4 regions of the Streptomyces axinellae genome follow, and region 2 is predicted to be linked to each of the others. Evidence: riboswitches for the same ligand, from Rfam matches in the RefSeq annotation. Region 2 holds a riboswitch; each other region holds the start of a gene.
The links. A riboswitch is a leader RNA that binds a small molecule or an ion and turns the genes downstream of it on or off. The one in region 2 is predicted to bind cobalamin.
Positions count from the first base shown of each region.

Region 1: another riboswitch for cobalamin. It lies ahead of ABD339_RS06145 (ABC transporter substrate-binding protein); the one in region 2 lies ahead of metE (5-methyltetrahydropteroyltriglutamate--homocysteine S-methyltransferase).
Region 3: another riboswitch for cobalamin. It lies ahead of ABD339_RS26080 (cobalamin biosynthesis protein); the one in region 2 lies ahead of metE (5-methyltetrahydropteroyltriglutamate--homocysteine S-methyltransferase).
Region 4: another riboswitch for cobalamin. It lies ahead of ABD339_RS15740 (hypothetical protein); the one in region 2 lies ahead of metE (5-methyltetrahydropteroyltriglutamate--homocysteine S-methyltransferase).

Region 1 is NZ_BAAARJ010000003.1:372,144-377,681, reverse strand. Features, by position in the region: gene ABD339_RS06165 (DUF5685 family protein) at 1-219, opposite strand, end outside; gene ABD339_RS06160 ((2Fe-2S)-binding protein) at 341-1,168, opposite strand; gene ABD339_RS06155 (ABC transporter ATP-binding protein) at 1,210-1,971, opposite strand; gene ABD339_RS06150 (FecCD family ABC transporter permease) at 2,043-3,068, opposite strand; gene ABD339_RS06145 (ABC transporter substrate-binding protein) at 3,072-4,070, opposite strand; cobalamin riboswitch at 4,103-4,235, opposite strand; gene ABD339_RS06140 (terpene synthase family protein) at 4,566-5,538, shown strand, end outside.
Region 2 is NZ_BAAARJ010000006.1:181,847-187,384, reverse strand. Features, by position in the region: gene ABD339_RS11025 (NADP-dependent oxidoreductase) at 1-296, opposite strand, end outside; gene ABD339_RS11020 (CBS domain-containing protein) at 384-815, opposite strand; cobalamin riboswitch at 1,042-1,264, shown strand; gene metE (5-methyltetrahydropteroyltriglutamate--homocysteine S-methyltransferase) at 1,443-3,773, shown strand; gene ABD339_RS11010 (uracil-DNA glycosylase) at 3,959-4,711, shown strand; gene ABD339_RS11005 (helix-turn-helix transcriptional regulator) at 4,784-5,538, opposite strand, start outside.
Region 3 is NZ_BAAARJ010000019.1:119,723-125,260, forward strand. Features, by position in the region: gene ABD339_RS26070 (putative cobaltochelatase) at 1-388, opposite strand, end outside; gene ABD339_RS26075 (cobyric acid synthase) at 690-2,312, opposite strand; gene ABD339_RS26080 (cobalamin biosynthesis protein) at 2,309-3,376, opposite strand; cobalamin riboswitch at 3,560-3,735, opposite strand; gene ABD339_RS26085 ((Fe-S)-binding protein) at 3,900-4,346, opposite strand; gene ABD339_RS26090 (enolase C-terminal domain-like protein) at 4,282-5,364, opposite strand.
Region 4 is NZ_BAAARJ010000009.1:186,565-192,102, forward strand. Features, by position in the region: gene ABD339_RS33820 (transposase) at 8-217, opposite strand; gene ABD339_RS15730 (helix-turn-helix domain-containing protein) at 285-962, opposite strand; gene ABD339_RS15735 (glycoside hydrolase family 6 protein) at 983-2,041, opposite strand; cobalamin riboswitch at 2,266-2,387, shown strand; gene ABD339_RS15740 (hypothetical protein) at 2,420-2,668, shown strand; gene ABD339_RS15745 (CbtA family protein) at 2,684-3,505, shown strand; gene ABD339_RS15750 (HAD-IIA family hydrolase) at 3,555-4,334, opposite strand; gene ABD339_RS15755 (Gfo/Idh/MocA family protein) at 4,848-5,538, shown strand, end outside.

The sequences.
Region 1 (5,538 bases), on a different contig from region 2:
CAGCGGGCACGGCCCGGCGGTGCGCCGGCCGGCGTCGGCGCGGCCGGTCTGCGCGTCGGTCAGCACCGACACCAGCAGCCCGTCGTAGTTGGTGGCGATCCGCGCGAACTGCCCGTGGTCCCCGCGCAAGGTGAGGCACAGCCCGCACAGGTGCGCCATCCACTCGGTTCTGAGCGCCTCGGAGAGGCGATGGCGGCAGGGCCTGACTATTCCGAACACCTGAAATCCCCCGTACGTCTGTGCGATACCGGTGCAGTACGGCGATCGTATCCACGATCGCCACGGCGCTGTCCACGGGCAGCGGCGGCGCCGTCTCAGGTGGCGCCGAGGCGGCCTCGTCTCAAGTGGCGCCGAGACGGGCCGCGTAGGCGCGGATCCGCTCGGCGCGCGGGGTGAGGCAGCAGCTCGCGCAGCGTACGGACTCCGCGCTGGTGTAGTAGAGGCAACAGGTGCGGCGCAGATAGCGCAGGTGTCGGCGGCCGGTGGCGCCGACGACCGCCACCGGCTCCCCGAGCCGGGCCAGCGCGGGCAGTGGCGCCGTGAACTCGGCCCAGCGTGCGGCGAGTTCCTCCGCGTCCAGGCGCGGCGGAGCGCACAGCGCCGTGGCGCAGCCGTGTGCGACCCCGCCGTGCAACTGCCGAAGACCGGCCCGGGTGGCGCGGTGCAGCGCCTCGGCGAGCGGCAGCAGATGGGAGTCCAGCACCGCCTCGTGCAGCGCGGGAAGCGCGGCTCGCCGGGCCTTTGCTGCCGCTCCCGGTGCTGCCGCGGGGTCGGCCAGCAGCGCCGGCACGCGCATCCGGACCCCGTCGATACCGTGCTGCCCCGGTCTGACCAGGACGTTGTGCGGCCGGAGGTCCCAGACTCGCCCGTCCAGTGCCCAGTTCAGTACGGCGGCGGCCGTGACGCGTCCGGCGTAGACGGCGATCAGGGTGAGCGCGGCGGCGTGCCGTGTACGGTGGCCGCTGCCCTGGTGCTCGGCATCCAGGAGCCGCTCCAGCTCCGGGGTGCCGGGCGCGAGCAGCCGGTCGGCGGGCAGCCATGCGGCGGCCTCGGAGGGTGGCGGCTCGCCCGCCAGGAGGTGGTAGCGGGCCCCGTGCGCCGAGGCGAGCCCGGTGAGAGCGGTCAGCGCCGTCAGCTCGTCCAGTGCCCGTGCGGGAGGGTCATCCAACTCCCTTTCTCTGGGCGGGTGTTGGGTCTCCCCTTGCTCCCTCATCGCGCGCTCACCCGGCCTTCGCGGGGTGCGGAGGCCGGGTCCGGGGGCAGGTAGACCACCGTCGGTGCCCCGGTCGTCGGATGGGTGCTCACCTCGGCCCGCACGCCGTACACCTCGGCCAGCATCTCCGCCGTCAGCACCTCCTCGGGCGTGCCGCTGCGAACGACGCGGCCGGAGTCGAGCACATACAGCCGGTCGCAGAAGTGCGCGGCGAGGTTGAGGTCGTGCAGCGCCAGCAGGTTGGTGGTGCCCAGGCCGCGCACGAGGGCCAGGAGTTCGAGCTGGTAGCGCACGTCGAGGTGGTTGGTCGGCTCGTCGAGGACGAGCAGGGACGGCGCCTGGACCAGCGCGCGGGCCACCAGCGCGCGCTGCTTCTCGCCGCCGGACAACCCGTCGAAGTTCCGCTCGGCCAGCGCCGTGCCGCCCGTCCGCTCCAGAGCCGCCTCGATGTACTCCGCGTCGCGGGCCGTATCCGCCTCCCAGAACCGCTTGTGCGGGGACCTGCCCATGGCCACCACCTGCCGTACGGTCAGTTCGAAGCCGCCGCTCGCCTCCTGCGGCACCGCCGCCACCCGCCGCGCCCGCTCCTTGACGCCGAGCGCCGCCGCCTCCGCGCCGTCCAGCAGGATGCGCCCGGCGGCGGGGGAGAGGGTGCCGTAGACGCAGCGCAACAGGGTCGTCTTGCCACTGCCGTTGGGACCGACGACGCCCACGGTCTCCCCGGGGCCGGCCTCCAGCGTCACGCCGTCGAGGAGCATGCGGTCGCGTACGGCGTACGAGACCTCCGCCACCCGCAACCGGGCCGCCCCCGCCCGCGCCTCCCGTGTGCTCACGCCGGCACCCCCTCGGCGCGCTGTCCGCGCCGCAGCAGCCACAGGAAGAACGGGCCGCCCGTCAGCGCCGTCAGGACCCCGACCGGAATCTCCTCGGGCGCCGCGACCGTACGCGCCGCCAGATCGGCCAGCACCAGGAAGACGGCCCCGCCCAGCGCCGAGACCGGCAACAGCGCGCGGTGCGCCGCGCCGACCGCCATCCGCGCCGCGTGCGGCACCATCAGCCCGACGAAGCCGATCGCCCCCGCGGCCGTCACCAGCACGGCTGTCACCAGCGAGGCCAGCACGAACGCCGCGGCGCGGAACCGCCCGGCATCCAGCCCCAGCACGGTGGCACCCTCCTCGCCGACCAGCAGCAGATCCAGCGGCCTGGCCAGCGCCAGCAGCAGCACGAGCCCCACCAGCAGCGCCGGCGCAGGCAGCAGCAGGCTGTGCCAGCGGGCCTGGCCCAGGCCGCCCAGCGTCCAGAACAGGATCGCCCGCAGATGCTCGGCCTGCGAGGAAGTCACCAGCAGCAGGCTCGTCAGCGCGGAGAGCACGTACTGCACCGCCACCCCCGCCAGCACCAGCCGCCCCGTGGTCAGCGTCCCGCCGCGCCGGGCCATCGCGTAGACGACGAGCAGCGCGGCCATCGCCCCCACAAAGGCGCCGAACGGCATGGAGACGGCGCCGACCCCGAGCACCACCACCACGACGGCCCCCGTGGAGGCGCCCGAGGAGATGCCCAGCAGGAACGGGTCGGCCAGCGGGTTGCGCACCAGCGCCTGGAGCACGGTGCCCACCAGCGCCAGCCCCGCCCCCACCACGGCGGCCAGCAGCACCCGCGGCAGCCGCACATCGAGCACGATCGTGGTGAACGGCCCCGCCTGCGCCTGCCCCGTCAGCACGCGCCACACCTCGCCGACCGGTATCCGGGCCGACCCCAGCGCCAGCCCCGCCACCGCGCCGAGCACCAGCAGGGCGCCCAGCACCCCGGTCACCACGAGGAACCGCAGCGGGCCCCCGCGTCCTCCGCCCCCCACGGCCTACGCGTCCGGGTGGAGCTGCCGGGCCAGCGCGTCCACCGCGTCCGGCACCCGGGGGCCGAGCACGGCCGAGGAGAGCGGGAGCACGGCGAAGCGGCGATGCTTGATCGCCGGGACGTCCGCCAGCGCCGGGTCGTTCAGCAGCCGCTTCTTCTTCGCCGCGACGGGAGTGCCGCCGTAGTCGTAGATCACCACGACCTCCGGCTTGCGCGCGACGACTTTCTCCCAGGACACATCGGCGAAGGTCTTGTGGATGCCGGAAAAGACGTTGCGGCCCCCGGCCCGGCTCACGATGTCGTTGCCGATCCCCGCGCCGCCCGCCGTGAACGCGGAACTGTCGCCGCTGTCGTAGACGAAAACGGACGGTTTCCGCACGCCCTCGAGCCGCTTCGCCGTCGCGGCGAGCTGCCGGTCCTGCCGCTTGAGCAGGGCCTCGGCACGCGCGGGGACACCGAAGACGCGGCCCACCTCGCGTATCTCGCGGTGGAGGGTGTCCACCCCCGCGTCCTTGGTGCAGCTCTCCAGGTTCAGCCGGGTGGCGACGCCGCTGTCCTTGAGCGCGGCCCGCTCGCGGCCCTCCGTCTTGTCGAAGGCGCTGGCGTAACCCCCGTAGACGAAGTCCGGGCCGGCCGCCAGCAGTGTCTCGGCGGACGGGTACTTCTTGGCCAGCACCTTGACCTTGCCGTACGCCTTCGCGTAGCGCGGCGAGATCGCGTCGTCGAGGTAGGCGGTGCCCGCCATCTTGTCCTGGAGACCGAGGGCCAGCAGGATCTCGGTGACGTGCTGGTTCATCGTCACGGCGCGCTTGGGCGGTGCGGTGAAGGTCGTCTTCACCCCGCAGTTGGTGACCGTGTACGGAAAGCCCTTGGCGGGGGTGCCGCCGCCCGCGGCGGCCGGTTTCGCTCCGCCGCCACCGCAGGCGGCAAGGGGGAAGAGCAGCAGCGAGGTGAGGCCCGCGCGCACAGCGCGGCGGGCCCCGGCCGGTATCGGCCGAGTCATGGCGCCTCCTCAGAGGATCCTCGTCCCCTGGCGTCGAGGTAAGGCGGCAGCCCAGTGTCTGACTCCCGGCCGGGCGCCGCGCGTTCGCGGGCGCCGGCCGGTCACAGTGGCGGGACCGTGCCGGGTTCACACCGGCTTCCTGGCCTCTGCCGCCTCGATCGAATTGTTGTACGCCGCAGTCTTCCACACGGGCAGAGCGCGGCGAACGGGCCCGGGGGCCGCCGCCCCCGCGAAGAGGCGTCCGAAGACGGCATCAGGCGCCGCGGGAACGAGCCCGGCTCGCCCACCTGCTTCGCCAGGAACAGCGGACAGGGGGAGTGCGTTTCGAGGCCGGTCTGTTCGACCGGGCTCCGCCCACGTGTCACACCTTCGAGTGTAAAAGGGTGGCCCCGGGAGACGCCGGGGTAGGTCGAGGCCGCAATCCGCCGCGCCGAGGCCGTCGCCCGACTCCGCCGAGGCCGCGGTCCGCCGTGCCTGAGTGGGGGGAACCACACGTTGCCGCAACCCTTCGAACTGCCCGACTTCTACGTCCCCTACCCCGCCCGGCTCAACCGCCACCTCGACGAGGCCCGCGCCCACACCCGCGAGTGGGCCCGCGAGATGGGCATGCTGGAGGGCTCGGGGATCTGGGACACCCAGGATCTGGAAGACCACGACTACGCGCTCCTGTGCTCCTACACCCACCCGGACGCCACGGGGCCCGACCTCAGCCTCGTCACCGACTGGTACGTGTGGGTCTTCTTCTTCGACGACCACTTCCTGGAGGAGTTCAAGCGCGGCCAGGACCGCGAGGGCGCCAAGGCGTATCTGGACCGGCTGCCGCTGTTCATGCCGCTGTCGGTGCCGCGGGACGGCGCGGCGCCGGTGCCCGAGCCGGTCAACCCCGTCGAGGCGGGCCTGGCCGACCTGTGGGCCAGGACCGTGCCGTCGATGTCGGAGGGCTGGCGCGCCCGCTTCGCCGAGAGCACCGAGAACCTCCTCAACGAGTCGCTGTGGGAGCTGTCCAACATCAACATCGGCCGGGTGCCCAACCCCGTCGAGTACATCGAGATGCGCCGCAAGGTCGGCGGCGCCCCCTGGTCGGCGGGGCTGGTGGAGTTCGCCGCGCACGCCGAGGTCCCCGCCGAGGTGGCCGCCTCGCGCCCGCTGTGCGTGCTGCGCGACTCCTTCTCGGACGCCGTGCACCTGCGCAACGACCTCTTCTCCTACGAGCGCGAGATCCAGGAGGAGGGCGAACTGTCCAACGGCGTCCTCGTCCTGGAGACGTTCCTGGACTGCACCACGCAGGAGGCGGCCGAATCCGTCAACGGCCTGCTCACCTCCCGGCTCCAGCAGTTCGAGCACACCGCGCTGAGCGAAGTGCCCGCGCTGTGCGAGGAGAAGGGCCTGGGACCGGCGGCCCGCGCCGATCTCGCCGCGTACGTCAAAGGGCTCCAGGACTGGCAGTCCGGCGGTCACGAATGGCACC
Region 2 (5,538 bases):
AACCAGGGCATCCCGTAGACCTCGTCGCCGGGCTGGAGGGTGTGGACGCCGAAGCCCACCTCTTCCACGATCCCGGAGACGTCCCAGCCGACGGTGAAGGGGGGATCGCCCAGGACGGCGGCCATGCCGTCGCCGGAGCGGGTCTTGATGTCCACCGGGTTCACCCCGGCCGCCATCACCCGCACCAGCACCTCGGTCGGCAGGGGCGATGGCCTGGTCTTCTCCACCGGCTTCAACGCCTCGGGCCCGCCGAAGGCGTCCTGGCTGATCGCACGCATCGTGCCCATCGTGCTCATCTCGCGCTCATCGTCTTCACCGGGGGCTTCCCGGAGCCGCCCTGGCGGTCCGCTTCCCCGGGAGCTGCCCTTGCTGCCTTGTCCGCCTCAGTAGTCCGCGGACAGCGCGTCCACGAGTGCGCCCGTGTCCGGGTGGGGCAGGGTGCGGGCGACATCCGCTACGGCGACCATGCCGACGAGCTGGTCCCCGTCGATCACGGGCAGCCGGCGTACCCGGTGCTGGGCCATGGTCGCGAGGACGTCCTCGGGGCTGTCGTCGGCGCCGATGGTGACGGCCTCGTGCTGGCTCAGGCTGCCCGCGGAGTACTCGGCCGGGTCCCGGTCGGCGCCGTACACCTTCACCACGAGGTCACGGTCGGTGACCACGCCCTTGAGTTTGTCGTCCTTGCCGCAGATGGGCAGCGCGCCCACGCCCAGCTCCTTCATCAGCCGGGCGGCGTCCGCCGCCGTCTGGTCGGTCCGTACACAGTCGGCGCCGCTGGTCATGATGTCGCGGACCGTGCGTGTTGTCGTGGTCATCGCTGACCCTCCTGCTTCGCTTCTCTCGGGTTCGTGCACTCGTGCCGTATCCGCCCCTCGACGGGGCGGCGCCCACCGGGTTGCCAACGGCGCGGGGGCCGAAACACCAGGGGCGGGCGGTGCGGAACGAGACGGGAGCGACCGTCGGAAGGAGCGGGGCGAACCCTCCGGACGGTCGGGTCGGCGACCGTCGCGTGCGCACTGGTCACCGCCGTGCGGCGCCGTCTACGCTGAGCGGGCAGCTGGTTCGCCCCGCCCGCCAGGCGGGAGGCGTCGTAAGAGGGAACCCGGTGGGAATCCGGGACTGCCCCGCAGCGGTGAGCGGGAACGACCGCCGTCATGAGCACTGGGCCCGTACGGTCCCGGGAAGCGACGGCCAGTAGGTGCCCGCCGGGAGACCGGCAGGCGTGCCCGCGAGTCCGAAGACCTGCCCGTTGCCCGCACGCGCCGACCGCGTGCGGCCCCGGTGACCTCGCGGGCGGGTTGGGGGCACCCCGGACCCGTCCGGGGAGTCGAGAGCAGGCGGACAGGCGTGCGCAGCCGGGCGCGCCCTCGCGCCGGGCCACCCTCCTTCACCTCCGCGTCCGTGCCGGGACCGCTGGAGACACGCTCGCGAAGGAGAGTTCCGTGACAGCCGAGTCCGCAGCCGCAGCAGCGCACGCCACCGTGTACGGCTACCCGCGCCAGGGCCCCGACCGGGAACTGAAGAAGGCCATCGAGGGGTACTGGAAGGGCCGCGTCAGCGCGGCGGCCCTCCGGGAGACCGCCGCCCGCCTGCGCCGCGCCACCTGGCGGCAGCTCGCCGACAGCGGCATCCACGAGGTGCCCACCGGGGACTTCTCCTACTACGACCACATGCTGGACACCACCGTCATGACCGGCGCGATCCCCGACCGGCACCGCGCCGCCGTCGAAGCCGACGCGCTGGACGGCTACTTCGCGATGGCCCGCGGCACCCAGGAGGTGGCGCCGCTGGAGATGACCAAGTGGTTCGACACCAACTACCACTACCTGGTACCCGAGTTGGGGCCCGACACCGTGTTCGCGGCCGACTCCGCCAAGCAGGTCGCCGAACTGAGGGAAGCCCTCGCTCTCGGCCTGACGGCGGCCCGGCCCGTCCTCGTCGGACCCGTCACCTATCTGCTGCTGGCCAAGCCGGCGCCGGGGGTCGCGGCGGACTTCGAGCCGCTGACGCTGCTGGAGCGGCTGCTGCCCGTCTACGCGGAGGTCCTCGCCGACTTGCGGGCAGCCGGCGCCGAATGGGTGCAGCTGGACGAGCCCGCGCTGGTCCAGGACCGCACGCCGGCCGAGCTGGAGGCGACCGGCCGCGCCTACCGGGAACTCGCGGCAGGCACCGACCGCCCCAAGCTCCTGGTCGCCTCGTACTTCGACCGGCTCGGCGACGCCTTGCCCGCATTGACCAGGACGCCCATCGAGGGCCTCGCGCTGGACTTCACAGGGCCGGCGGCGGGCAACGTGGAAGCGCTCGCGGCCGTGGGCGGGCTGCCGGGCAGGCGGCTGGTCGCCGGGATCGTCGATGGGCGCAACATCTGGATCAACGACCTGGAGAAGTCCCTGGCGACCCTCGGCACCCTGCTCGGCCTCGCCGGCCGGGTCGATGTCGCGGCCTCCTGCTCGCTGCTGCACGTCCCGCTGGACGCCACCGCCGAGCGCGACATCGACCCCGGAATCGCCCGCTGGCTCGCCTTCGCCCGCCAGAAGACCGGCGAGATCGTCACCCTCGCCCGCGGACTGAGCCACGGCACCGAGGCCGTGTCCGGACAACTCGCCGCCAACCGGGCCGACTTGACCTCCCGCTCGGGCTCCCCGCTCATCCACGACCCGGCTGTGCGCGCCCGCGCCGCCGCCGTGACCGACGCGGACACCCGGCGCTTCCCCGCCTACCCCCAGCGTGCCCCGGCGCAGCGCGCCCACCTGGGGCTGCCGCTGCTGCCGACCACCACGATCGGCTCGTTCCCACAGACGCCGCAACTGCGCACAGCCCGCGCCGACCTGCGCGCCGGCCGTATCGGCACAGCGGCGTACGAGGAGCGCATCGAGGCCGAGATCGGCGAGGTGGTGGCCTTCCAGGAGGAGACCGGCATCGATGTGCTCGTACACGGCGAGCCCGAACGCAACGACATGGTGCAGTACTTCGCCGAACGGCTCAGCGGCTACCTGGCCACCCGGCACGGCTGGGTGCAGTCCTACGGCACCCGCTATGTGCGCCCGCCGGTACTGGCCGGGGACATCTCCCGGCCCGACCCGTTGACCGTGCGCTGGACGTCGTACGCGCAGTCACTGACCGAACGGCCCGTCAAAGGCATGCTGACCGGGCCCGTCACCATGCTGGCCTGGTCCTTCGTCCGCGACGACCAGCCGCTCGGCGACACGGCACGGCAGGTGGCGCTCGCGCTGCGCGACGAAGTGGCCGACCTGGAGGCCGCGGGCACCTCCGTCATCCAGGTGGACGAGCCCGCGCTGCGCGAGACGCTGCCGCTGCGCGCCGCCGACCGGGACGGGTATCTGGCGTGGGCGACCGAGGCGTTCCGCCTCACCACCGCCGGGGTGCGCCCGGACACCCAGATCCACACCCACATGTGCTACGCGGAGTTCGGCGACATCGTCCAGGCCATCGACGACCTGGACGCCGACGTCATCAGCCTGGAGGCGGCCCGCTCCCATATGCAGGTGGCCCGCGAGCTGGCCGCGCACGGCTACCCGCGCGAGGCCGGCCCCGGCGTGTACGACATCCACTCCCCGCGCGTCCCCAGCGCCGGGGAGGCGGCGGGCCTGCTCCGCAAGGGACTTGAGGCCATCCCCGCCGACCGCCTGTGGGTCAACCCCGACTGCGGACTGAAGACCCGCGCCTGGCCCGAGACCCGCGCCTCGCTGGAGAACCTGGTCGCCGCCGCCCGGACGGTCCGCGCGGAACTCCCCGACGCCGCCACGCACTGACCGACCGGCGGTACCCGGCCGGGACGCGGCTGCCGTCCCGGCCGGGCAGGCAGGAGGGCGGGCGGGCAGGCAGGCGGGCGGGCGGGCGGGCGATCATGGTGGGGAAGCGGGGTACCCGGAGGAGAGGCACCGGCCCGGGCGGGCGGAGCACGGGACGCGGAGCGGGACGGAGAGGGTGGTAGCGGATGACGTACCCCGAGGAGCGGGCAGCCGCCGCGCACGATCTGGCGGCGCTCGGCACGGCGCTGACCGACTGCCGGTCCTGCCCACGGCTGGTGGAGTGGCGGGAGGAGGCCGCGCGCGTGAAGCGCCGCGCGTTCGCCGACTGGGACTACTGGGCGCGGCCCGTACCGGGGTTCGGGCCGACGGATGCCCGGATGCTGCTGGTCGGCCTGGCCCCGGCGGCGCACGGCGGCAACCGCACGGGCCGCATGTTCACGGGGGACCGCGCGGGCGACGTACTCGTGGAGGCCCTGCACGCGCTCGGCCTCGCCAGCCGGCCCCACTCCGTCCACCGGGGCGACGGGCTGGAGCTGCGCGGGGTGCGCTGCACCGCGCCGGTGCACTGCGCGCCGCCCGCGAACAAGCCCACCCCCGGCGAACGGGACACCTGCCGCCCCTGGCTGGCCCGCGAGCTGGAGCTGTTGCGGCCCACCGTGCGCGGCATCGTCGCGCTGGGCGCCTTCGGCTGGCAGGCGGTACTGCCGGTGCTGCGCGCCGCCGGCTGGACGGTTCCGCGCCCCCGCCCGGCCTTCGGCCACGGCGCCCGGGTCCTGCTGCCGCACAGCGGCGACGGCCCGGAACTGACGCTCCACGGCTGCTACCACGTCAGCCAGCAGAACACTTTCACCGGCAAGCTGACCCCCGCCATGCTGCGGGAGGTCCTCGGCGCGGCGGCCGAGGAAGCCGGTATCCCGCTGGGCCGGCACAGGAAGTGAGCGCCTCCGGCCCCTCATGCCCGCCACCCGCCGCGCCCCGGTACCGCGAACAACCCTCCGGCGCCCTGGCGTTCAGGGCAGCAGGCCGTGGCGGCGGGCGGCGGCGACCGCCTGGTGGCGGCCGTGCGCTCCCAGTTTGCGGGTGGCGCTGCGCAGATACGCCTTGACCGTCTCGGCCTCCAGGCAGAGCCGTCGCGCGGCCTCGGCGTTGGTGCAGCCGAGTGCGACGTAGGAGAGCACGTCCAGTTCACGGGGCGAGAGCCGGGGCACCGGCGCGCCGCGACTCTGGTCCCCGCCGCCGGTTCCGGCGCCCGGCGCCCCGGTAGCGCCCACGCGCAGAAAGCGGTCGCAGGCGTGCCGCAGCCGGTCACGCAGCGCCGTGTCCTCGATCTCATGGGCGATACCGCGCAGTTCGGCGTGCAGATCACGCAGCGCGTCCGTTCCGGGTGAAGGCGGCGGGGGCGGCGCCTGTGCGGCGGTCTCCATCCGCCGGACGCGCCGCTCGACCTCGTCCCGCACCGCGATCTCCCCGGCGAGCCGCCGCGCGGCGTCCATGAGCACACCGGTCGTACGGTCCCCCAGCGGCGCGGCGTCCTTGACCGCGGCGTACAGCACCCCGCGCACCCCGCCCTGGACGGAGACGGGCGCGGCGGCGATGGCGCGAAGCCCCTCCCGGACGACGGGGCTGTCGTAGTCGTGGGTGATGGTGGCCGCCGGTACGTAGTCGTTGACGGCGTACGGGCGTTGGTGTGCGAGGACGTAGCCGCCCAGCCCCCTGCCCGGCGCCACGCGCAGGCCGACCATGGCATCGCCGTGCGTCCCGGCGA
Region 3 (5,538 bases), on a different contig from region 2:
CGTCGGCGAGCAGGCCGGGCTCGAACGCCTTCACGCCCTCCGACAGCGCCCGTTCGATGTCGAGCGCCCCTACGAGCCGGTCCTCCGATGCGCCGACCGGCAGTTCCACCATCCGCGCGGGCCGCGCCTCACCCGGGCCCGCGCCCTCGTGCGGTCCGTCCGGGCAGCCGGGGTCAGGAGCGGCGGGGTCGCAGGAGAAGCGGCAGCCGGGCACGACATCGACGTGCGGCATCAGTGTCGCGAGCGCGCGCACCGCCGTGGACTTCGCGGTCCCTTTCTCGCCCCGCACGAGGACTCCGCCGACCTGCGGGGAGACCGCGTTGAGGAGCAGGGCGAGCTGGAGGTCCCGCATGCCCACAATGGCGGTGAACGGGTAGGGGGTGCTCACGCGGCTGTCCTTTCGTCGAGGTGTCGTCGAGGTGCGGTCGGAACGCGGGGGTTCGTGGCGCCTGGGGAGTTCGTGGGTCTGGCGGGGTCGGCAGGACCGACGGGGCGGACGGGGTCGGCCGGTCTGGTGGGATCGGCAGGGCAGGCCGGACCGGTGGTGCCGGCGGGGTGAGTGGGCCCCGGGGGGACCGGCGCGGCCTCGTGCCCCGGGGCCGCACCGGCCGGCGTCCCACCGGCCGGCGTCGCTCCGGCCAGCGTCCCACCGGCCGGCGTCGCTCCGGCCGCCGCCCCGCCCGGCGCTCTCACGGCGCCCCCGGCGGGATGAACGGCAGCCCCGCCGGGGCGCCCTTCTCGATGAGGCGCAGCAGCGCGTCCGTGTCCGCGTGCTCCTCGATCAAGTCGCCAAGCCTGTCGAGCTGTTCCTCGCGCAGCGCGGCGAAACCGGTGTCGGGCGCGGGTACGAAGGCGCGGCCCGCGTCGGCCGCGACACGGCGCAGGAAGGCGCGCCGGAAGCCGTCCGACTCCAGTGAGCCGTGCCAGTGCGTACCCCAGACCGAACCGGACCGGCAGCCGTCGAGGAAGGGCGTGCCGCCGCTCACCTCGGCCACCCCGTGGTGGATCTCGTAGCCCTCGGCCCGCTCGCCCAGCGCCGTGCCCTGCGGGCGGGCCAGCGTCTTCTCCCGGTGGAACCGGACCCGGACGGGCAGCAGGCCGAGCCCCTCGACGGTCCCGGCGCGCGATTCGACCTCGTCCTCGATGCGCTCGCCCAGCAGCTGGTAGCCGCCGCATATGCCCAGCACCGGGCGGCCCTCGGCGGCGCGCCGGGCCAGTGCGCCGGCCAGGCCGCGTTCACGCAGCCACCCCAGCGCCTTGACGGTGCCGCGCGTACCGGGCACCACCACCAGGTCGGCGTCGGCCAGTTCCTCGGGACGGTCGCTGAAGCGCACCACGACGCCGGGCTCGGCGGCCAGCGCGTCCACGTCCGTGAAGTTCGACATCAGCGGCACCGGAAGGACCGCGACCCGCAGCACATCGGCACCGTGCGGCGGCGCGCTCGCCGCCTCGCGCACGGCTGCGCGCAGTGACAGGCGCAGCCCGTCCTCCTCGTCGATGCCCAGCCCGTGCTGGAAGGGCAGGACGCCGAGGGACGGGCGTCCCGTCAGCTTCCGCAGCATCTCCAGGCCGGGCTCCAGCAGCCGCACGTCGCCCCGGAACTTGTTGACGAGGTAGCCGGCCAGCAGCGCCTGGTCCTCCTGCGCCAGCAGCGCCGTCGTCCCGAACAGGGAGGCGAAGACGCCGCCCCGGTCGATGTCGCCGACGACCAGCACGGGCAGCCCGGCCGCGCGGGCGAGGCCCATGTTGACGATGTCGCTGCGCCGCAGGTTGATCTCGGCGGGGCTGCCCGCGCCCTCGCAGATCACCGCGTCGTGCGTCCGGCGCAGCTCCTCCAGGGCCTCGACGACCGGCGCCAGCAGGTCCTCGCGGCGCCCGTACTCGCCGAAGTAGCCCGCCGCCGACATCTCGCCGACGGCCTTGCCCATCAGGACGACCTGGCTGGTGCGGTCGCCGCCGGGCTTGAGCAGGACGGGGTTCATCAGCGCGCTGGGCTCGACCCGGGCCGCCGCCGCCTGCATGGCCTGGGCGCGGCCGATCTCCGCGCCGTCGCGCGTGACAAAGGAGTTGAGGGACATGTTCTGCGCCTTGAACGGGGCGACACGGATGCCCTGGCGTGCCAGCCAGCGGCAGATGCCCGCCGTCACCACGCTCTTCCCGGCGTCCGAGGTCGTCCCGGCGACCAGCAGGCCGCCCCCGGTACGTCCACCCCCGGTACGGCCACCCCTGGTACGTCCGCTTCCGGAACGCGCGTCGCCGGTACGTCCGTCCCCTGGATGTCCGCTCTCGCCGCGTCCGCCCCCGGCGCTCATCGCGCACCCCTCTCGTACCTGTGGTGCCTCTCGTACCTCTCGTGTACGCGGCGCGCCATGGCTCCGGCGAACGCGGTGCTCGCGAGCGCCAGCAGTCCGACCCGGCGGGAGAGGCGCACCGCGCGGTCGATGTCCCCGGCGCGGACGGCGCGCCCGGGGGAGTTGAGCACCGGACGGTGTTCGGTACGGCCGCCGTAGGAGAGCGTCCCGCCCAGCCGCAGCCCCAGCGCCCCGGCGAACGAGGCTTCCACGGGGCCCGCGTTGGGGCTGGGGTGACGGTGCGCGTCGGCCCGCCATGCCCGTACGGCGCCGCGCGGGTCCGGACCGGCGAGCGCGGCCAGGGCGGCGGTCAGCCGCGCGCCGGGTCGCCCGGCCACATCGTCCAGGCGGGCCGCCGCCCAGCCGAATCTGCGGTGCCGCGAGGAGCGGTGGCCGACCATCGCGTCCAGCGTGTTCACCGCGCGGAACCCCGTCAGCCCCGGGACCCCGGCAAGCGCACCCCATACGAGGGCGCCCACCACTGCGTCCGAGGTGTTCTCCGCGACCGACTCGACTACGGCGCGCGCCACCGCCGCCTCGTCCAGCGTCTGCGGATCGCGCCCGCACAGCGCGGGCAACAGCTCGCGGGCCAGCTCCAGATCGCCCGCCTCCAGCGCGGAGCCGACGGCGCGCGCCGCGCGCGCGAGACCGCTCCCGCCGAGCACGGTCCAGGTCGCCAGAGCCGTCACCACGACGGGGGCCGCGCCGCGCGGCCTGGGCGCTGTGTCCCCGGCGCCCTCTGCATACCCGCTGTCCTCGCTGCTCTTGCTGCCCTCGCCGCCCCTGCCGTTCCCGACGCGTCCGGCGGCTGCGGCCAGGACGCCTCCGAGGGCCGTGGCGCCGCCCGCGCACAGCGCGGTGTAGAGCGCGCCCACCGCACGGTTGTCCCGCCACATCAGCCGCTCGGCAGCACCCGCCGCCCGGCCGAAGGCGGCCACCGGATGACCGCGCCGGGGGTCGCCGAACAGCGCGTCGGCCGCGAACCCGAGGGCAGCGCCCCACACCTGGGCATCGGAAGGCCGCATCGTCAGCGTGCCGTGGCGCCTCGGAGGGGACCGGCGGCGACGGCGCGTGGCCCGCCGCGCGAGCGCGCCCGGACAGGGGAGCGCGGCGCCGCACTCGCGGCACGAACGGGAACGGGAGCAGAGACGGGAACGGCGGCTGAGCCACGCATGGTGTGTGTCCTCACTCAGGGTCCGCGCCCTGGCTCGACTCGACCGGCGGCGAGAGTCTCCTGGCTCCCCGGATCCGCGCGGGCCCCGCCTTCCAGCCCCAGCGGGCCGTGGCTTTCTGGGTGCGCTCCCCGGTGACAGTGGCGGGACCGCGCCGGATTCGCACCGGCTTCCTCTCCATGCCGCCGTTTGGCACCGGAAGTCCACCATGCCCGTGTGAACCCGTCAACTCGCCCTTGACCTGCGGGGAGATTGTGTGAGCGGACACACCACGGGTCCCGCGCGCGGCGGCACACGCCACCGCGCGCGTCAGTCCGCCCCCGGCCTGCCACCGCCGCGCGTCAGTCCGCCGCCGCTACGGCGCCGGTGTGCCCGCTCACCTCCGCCGTCGGCGCGCTCCGTACCGCACGGCGGCGTACGCCGCGCCCAGGGCCGCGACGGCGGTCGCCACCCCGGCCGCTCCGGTGACGAGCGCTCGGGCGGACGGGGTGTGCCGGGTGGCCGTGCCGTCTGTGCCGCCCGAGTCGCCGTGCGCCGGGCCGTCCAGCCCCCGGGCGAGGGCCTCGGCCAGGTGGAGGGCCCGGCGGTCCGTATCGCCCTGCTCGATCTGGGTGCGGCAGCTGAAGCCGTCCGCGATGACCAGGGCTTCGTCGGCGGTCTCCCGGACGGCCGGCAGCACACCCTGTTCCGCCACGGTCATGGACAGCTCGTAGTGGTCCTTCTCGAAGCCGAAGTTGCCCGCCATTCCGCAGCAGCCCTCATCCAGCACTTCGGCGTCGATCCCGGCCCGCCGCATCAGTTCCCGGTCGGCGTCCGTCTTCATCACCGCGTGCTGGTGGCAGTGCGTCTGCACGGTGGCGGCCCGCTCCACCGCCGGCGGCTGCCAGTCGGGGGCGCGGTGCAGCAGGAGTTCGGCGAAGGTGTGGAACTGCCCGGCGAGGCGCTTGATGTCCTGGTCGTGGGGGAGCAGTTCGGGCGCGTCGGCGCGGAAGACGGCCGTGCACGAGGGCTCCAGGCCGACGATGGGGGTGCCCGCCTCCAGCCACGGCCGGAGGGCCCGGACGGTGCGGCGCAGCGCGCGCTTGGCGACATCGAGCTGGCCGGTGGAGATCCAGGTGAGCCCGCAGCACACAGCCGAACCACCGCACGTCCCAGTCCCCGGCCAGCCGCCGCGCCCAGTACAGGGCCTCTTTGCGGCCGAGCGCGCCGTTCGCGTCGGCGAACAGCTCCGTGTCGGCGCCGATCGCCTCCCGCACGGCGGTCAGCCGCCGCGGGTCCTCTTCGGGGCGTCGCGAGGTCTTGAGCTTCACCCGCGGGATGCCCTGCTCGACCCAGCCGGCGAGCTGCTCGGCGAGGCGGCCGGTGGGGTAGTTGGTGAACCCGCCGCTGCCGTAGACCGGCACCCGGTCATGGAAGGCGGGCAGGACCCGGAAGAGGGGCAGCTCCAGCAGCCGGGCCTTCAGATCCCACAGGGCCACATCCACGGCGGAGACGGCCATGGCGCCCACCCCCGAGCGGCCCGCGTTGCGCACGGCGGCGGACATCCGGTGCCAGGCGGCGCCGGGCGCGAGGGCGTCGCCGCCTGGCAGGACGGCGGCGAGCTGGGATTCCACGAAGGCGGCGACCGCCACGTCCCCGTAGGTGTAGCCGATGCCGGTGCGGCCCCCGGCGTGCGCCTCGACCACGATCACGGTCGTCGCGTCCCAGCGCAGCGTGCCGTCCTCCTCCCATCCGTCGGGCCCGTCGGTGGGCAGCCGGAAGGCGTGCACGTCCAGCCCCTCGATCGCCACCCCGCCCTTGGCGTCCGGCCCGCTCCGGGACGTCACCGCGTCCTCGCCCATCAGCTCGTCCAAGGCAGTCTCCGCTTGTTCACCGGCAGCCCGGTGGTTCCTCCCGCCTCGGGCCGGACACACCGCGTGCACCGCACATCAGTACCTCTCCAGGGCCGGCCGAAACAGCCTGCGGACGCGACGGCAGCCGCCGGTTTGCGCGGGCGTGTCCCGTGGGACCCGGGG
Region 4 (5,538 bases), on a different contig from region 2:
TGCGCCATCAGTGCGGTGAACACCCGCTTCCAGGTGCGCCGTCGAGGGCCCACATCCGTAATCGGTTGTAGACGCCTCGCCAGTTGCCGCATCTCTCGGGCAAGTGAACCCACCGTGATCCGGTCTGGACCTTGAAGGCGATCGCGTCGATCACCTGCCGGTGGTCCCGCCACCGGCCGCCTCGCCTCGGCGTCCGGTCTGGGAGTAGCGGCCCGATCCGCGCTCACTGCGCGTCCGCCAACGGCATACCCGGACCACCGTCCAGATGACCCAAACCAAACGCACTACTGATCTTTTCGTAAGTTCGGTGGATGTGGTGGGTGGATGGTCAGGCCGGTGTGGGCGAGGAATGACCATGGCAGTCGGGGGTTGGCGTTGATGCGGTGGATGCCTTGCTCGGTGGCGTCGGTGACATCGGCGAGGTTGGCGAGTTCACGCTTCTTGAGAGAGGACCACAACAGCTCCACCGGATTCAGTTCGGGAGCGTAGGCGGGTAATCGCTCCAGGGTGAGCCAGTCCTGTTCGGCGGTCCGGGCCCGCCACACCGACGCCCGCGACAGCACCATCCCCGTCACCCGGGTGACGACCTCTCCGACTCGCTCCAGGGTCCACAGGCCGGCCTCGAAACCATGAGCTTGGGCTCCTCGTATCAACGCGGCCCGAACAGCCTCGACCTGGGCGTCGTCCAGCTTGGGCGGACGACCGGTGGCCGCACGCCGGCGCAGGGCCGACACACCGCCTGTCTCCCACACCCGGCGCCACCGCCGCACGCTCTCGGCACACACCCCCACCGCCCGCGCGATCTCCGCATTCGAGACACCCTGCTCGAACAACTCGACCGCCCGAACACGACGTGCCTCCGCCAACTGCGGCCGGGACAAAGGAGGAAGAGAAGAACCCGCCGCAGAGGGCGACGGTCGATAAGCCACCCCGACAGCCTCCCACCCACGAGGCCACCACACCCACCTAACTTACGAAAAGATCAGTAGCGCTCCGCGTTGCGGGCCAGCCCCAGCGCGTACTTGGGCCACCACTGGCCCGCCTTCGGGCCGCCCTTGCATTCGCCGTCCGACTCGCCGGGCCGCTTGATCCACAGGTAGGCGTCCACCCGCTTGTCGCCCGTCTTCGTGGTGGGGGTCTCGCCCAGGGCGCGGCCCGGGGGGTTGCACCAGGTCTGTTCGTCGCCGGTGCCCTCGACGGGGCCGTTGCCGTTGCGGCTGGTGTCGATGACGAACGGCTTGTTGCCGACCATCGGGGAGACCTTGTTGCCGTAGGCGCGGTTGGAGGCTGTGGTCTGGTAGTTGGAGACGTTCAGCGCGAAGCCGTCGGCCTTGGCGATGCCCGCGCGGTTCAGGGGCTCGACCAGGCCGCCGGGGTCGCGTACCCAGTCGGGGTTGCCCCCGTCGAGGTAGACCTTGGTTCCCGGGAGCTGCTTGAGCTTGCTGACGGCCTCGTTCAGCAGCTGGTAGCGCTCCTCGTGGAACTCCTGCGGGGTGCAGCCCTCGGCCAGCAGGTGCGGGATGGCGTCCGGTTCGACCACCACCGTGGCGGAGCGGTCGCCGATGCCCTTCACGATGTTGTCGAGCCACGCGCGGTACGTGTCGGCGCTCTTGGCGCCGCCTTGGCTGTACTGGCCGCAGTCGCGGTGCGGAAGGTTGTAGAGGACGAGCAGCGCGCTGCGGTCGGCCTTGTCGGCCGACTTGGTCAGCCGTTCGACCTCGGCGCGGGGCTCGGGGCGGGTGATCCAGTCGGCGACCGGCCGGCTCGCGATCTTCTTTATGAGCTTGGCGTCGCCGCTCCTGCCGTCCCGTTCGTACGCGCTGACCTGCTTGGCGGCGCTTCCCGAGGGGTTGACCCAGTACGGGGACTCTGACTTGGGGCGCTGCCCGATGGCGGAGCCGCCTCCGGAACCGCCGCCGGAGTTGTCGTCCGAGGACGAGGAACACCCGGCGAGCAGCAGCGTCGCCCCCACCGCCGCGACGGACGCGATGCGCCGGGCGCGGGCCGCGCGCGGCAGCCGACGGTCGTAACTGCCGTACATCCACTCCCCTTTGGCCGAACTCCCGGGAACGTCCCGGCCCCCATGGACAAATCGTCGCTCTATCGTGTCACACGGTTTTTCACGGCACGGAAGCTGTCGAAGAGCTGTTACGGGCGCTGGTCCCGCCTCTGCGGGGGCGCCGGGGCGCGGCTGTGGGACAACGCTGCGCGCCGGATGCCTTGTTGACAGTGCACATGTCAGGCTGCAACGCTCCGAGCAGTACATTTCCATACCGAGGCGACGGTGCGCAGGAAGCCGGTGCGAATCCGGGACGGTCCCGCCACTGTGTCCGTACGCGTGCGCCGCGTACGGGAGTCAGGAACTGACCCGTCGCTTCTCCGCCAACGGGGCGTGGAAACCCCAGGAGGAGGCAGGCGAATGTCCCCGCACATCGCGCACAGCACACCCACGGCGGCCTCGGGAGCGGGCACCGCCGACCCGGCGGCCGTCCACTCCGCGACGGTCAGGACGCGAGACTGGCTGATCGTCGCGGCGGCGGCGATCGTGGCACTGATCGCGCTCTACGCCGTCTTCGTCGACAACGGCAACCTCGTCTCGGCCACCGGCAACTACCTGCACGAGTTCTCGCACGACGGACGCCACCTCTTCGGCGCCCCCTGCCACTGATCGGGGCGCGCACACATGTCCGTCTCCGCTGAGACAACTCCCTACCCGCTGCTGCCCCTGCTCGGCCGAGGGCTGGGCGCCGGCGGGCTCGCCGGGCTGGCCTCCGGGCTCTTCTCGCTGCTGCTGGCCGAGCCCTTGATGGACCGGGCGATCCGGCTGGAGGAGAAGCGCTCGGCCGCCGCGCACGCGGGGCCCACTGGACACGCGGGACACTCCCACGCCGCCGAGGCCGAGGAGGTCTTCACCCGGGGCACCCAGCACTTCGGTCTCGTGGTGACCGCGGTGGTGGTGGGCCTGGCCATCGGTGTCTTCTTCACCCTCGCCTACGTGCTGGTCCACCGCACCGCCCCCATGGACGACGGCCGTGCCTGGCAGCGCGGCCTCGGGCTGGCCGGGGCCGGTTTCCTCGCGCTCTCGCTGCTACCCGGACTGCGCTACCCGGCCAACCCGCCGGGCGTCGGGGACAGCGGCACCGTCACCGAACGGCAGGGGCTGTGGGTGGCCGCGCTGGTGATCGGCGTGCTGGGGCTGGTGCTCGCACGCCAGCTCCATCTGCGGCTCGGCCGCGCCGGACACGGTCTGCCCGCGCGGCAGTCGGCGGCGGCAGCCGCCGTGGTGGCCACCCTCGCCGCGCTCTTCCTGCTCCCGGACAACCCCGACGCGGTACCGGTCTCCGCCACCTTGCTGTGGGACTTCCGGGTGCTCTCCCTCGCGGCGCACGCGGTCCTGTGGGCGGCGCTGGGCGCGCTCTTCGCGCTGCTCAGTACCCGACTGGCGGGCAGCATCCGTCCGGGCAGGGGCACGGGCGCCGGATCCAGGGCCACGGCAGACCTGTGACCGGGGGCCCGCCCGGCATCGGCCGGGCGGGCCCCGGATCCGGTACGGCTCAGACCTTGTCGACCAGGTCGGCGATGGAGTCGACGACGCTGGAGGCCCGGTACGGGTACCGCTCGATCTCGTCGGGCCTGGTCAGGCCGGTGAGGACGAGGAAGGTCTCCAGACCCGCCTCCATGCCCGCGCGGACGTCGGTGTCCATCCGGTCGCCGATCATGGCGCTGGTCTCCGAGTGCGCGCCGATCGCGTTGAGGCCGGCGCGCATCATCAGCGGGTTGGGCTTGCCCACGAAATAGGGGTGCTGGCCGGTGGCCTTGGTGATGAGCGCCGCGACGGAGCCGGTGGCGGGCAGTGCGCCCTCGGCGGAGGGGCCGGTCTCGTCGGGGTTGGTGGCGATGAACCGGGCGCCGTCGTTGATGAGGCGGATGGCCCTGGTCAGCGCCTCGAAGCTGTAGGTGCGGGTCTCACCGAGGACGACGTAGTCGGGGTCGGCGTCCGAGAGGACGTAGCCGATGTCGTGCAGCGCGGTCGTCAGCCCGGCCTCTCCTATGACGTAGGCGGTGCCGCCGGGGCGCTGGTCGTCCAGGAACTGCGCCGTGGCCAGCGCCGAGGTCCAGATGTTCTCCGTGGGCACGTCCAGCCCGATGCGGGCCAGGCGGGCGTGCAGGTCCCTGGGGGTGTACATCGAATTGTTCGTGAGCACCAGGAACGGGCGTCCGGATTCCTTGAGGCGCTTGATGAAGGAGTCGGCTCCGGGGACGGGGATCCCCTCGTGCATCAGCACACCGTCCATGTCGGTGAGCCAGGACTCGATGGGCTTGCGCTCTGCCACGGGCGGGCTCCTGCCAGGTTCGTGGTGGTCCGGCCGGCGGGGGGTACCTCGGTGTACGACCGGCCGCCGCGTTCAGCGTAACCGCAGGGGAGGGCGGGGTCAGCCCGGACGCACGCCGTAAGGCACCGGGAGCCGCGCCGTCCGGCCGTCGGCGGGCCGGGAGTCCGGCAGGAGGGGACGGAGACCCGGGGCCCCGCCCGGACCGGACGGGGGCCGGAGCGGAGGCCGGGGCCCGGACCCGGCAGGGCGCGCCGCTCGAACGGACCGGCCCACCGCCCCGCACGGGACGCACAGGACGGACGGGACGCACGTGACGGCCCATCGGATGGTGGTACAGGCCGCCGGCCCGCCCGCCCGTACGGGACGGCCAACCGCACCGGTCACGCGGACAGCCGTCCGGTCCGCTCAGGACCCGCATGGCCCGCGGAGAGGCCGACCGCGCGGAGGGGCCGCCCGCCATCCGTGCGGGCCGGATGTGTGCTCCGGGGCGCGGGCTTTGCCAGGGTGGGGCCCATGAACCGCATGGACACCTCCGTCACCCCGCTCCGCGTCGGCCTGCTCGGCTACGGCCTGGCCGGATCGGTCTTCCACGCCCCGCTGATCGCCACGACGCCGGGGCTGGCACTGGATACGGTCGTCACCTCCGACCCCGAACGCCAGAAGCGGGCGCGCGCCGCGGGCGGCCCCGGCACCGGGGAGGTCCGCACCCTCGCCACCGCCGACGAGCTGTTCGACGACGCGGACCGGCTCGACCTCGTCGTCGTCGCCACCCCCAACCGCACCCATGTCGAGCTGACCCGCCGCGCGTTGGAGGCCGGGCTGCCGGTGGTCGTGGACAAGCCGCTGGCGCCCACAGCGGCCGAGGCCCGCGAGCTGGCGGCGCTCGCCGAGGACCGCGGGCTGCTGCTGGCGCCGTTCCAGAACCGGCGCTGGGACAACGACTTCCTGACCCTGCGCTCGCTCCTGGCCGAGGACGCGCTGGGCGAGGTGCACCGCTTCGAGTCCCGCTTCGAGCGCTGGCGGCCCCGGCCCAAGGGCGGCTGGCGCGAGTCGGGCGACCCGGCGGAGGTGGGCGGGCTGCTCTACGACCTGGGCAGCCACCTGGTCGATCAGGCGCTGACCCTCTTCGGCCCGGCCGCCTCGGTCTACGCCGAGTCCGATGTGCGCCGGGCGGGCGCCGGGGCCGATGACGACACCTTCATCG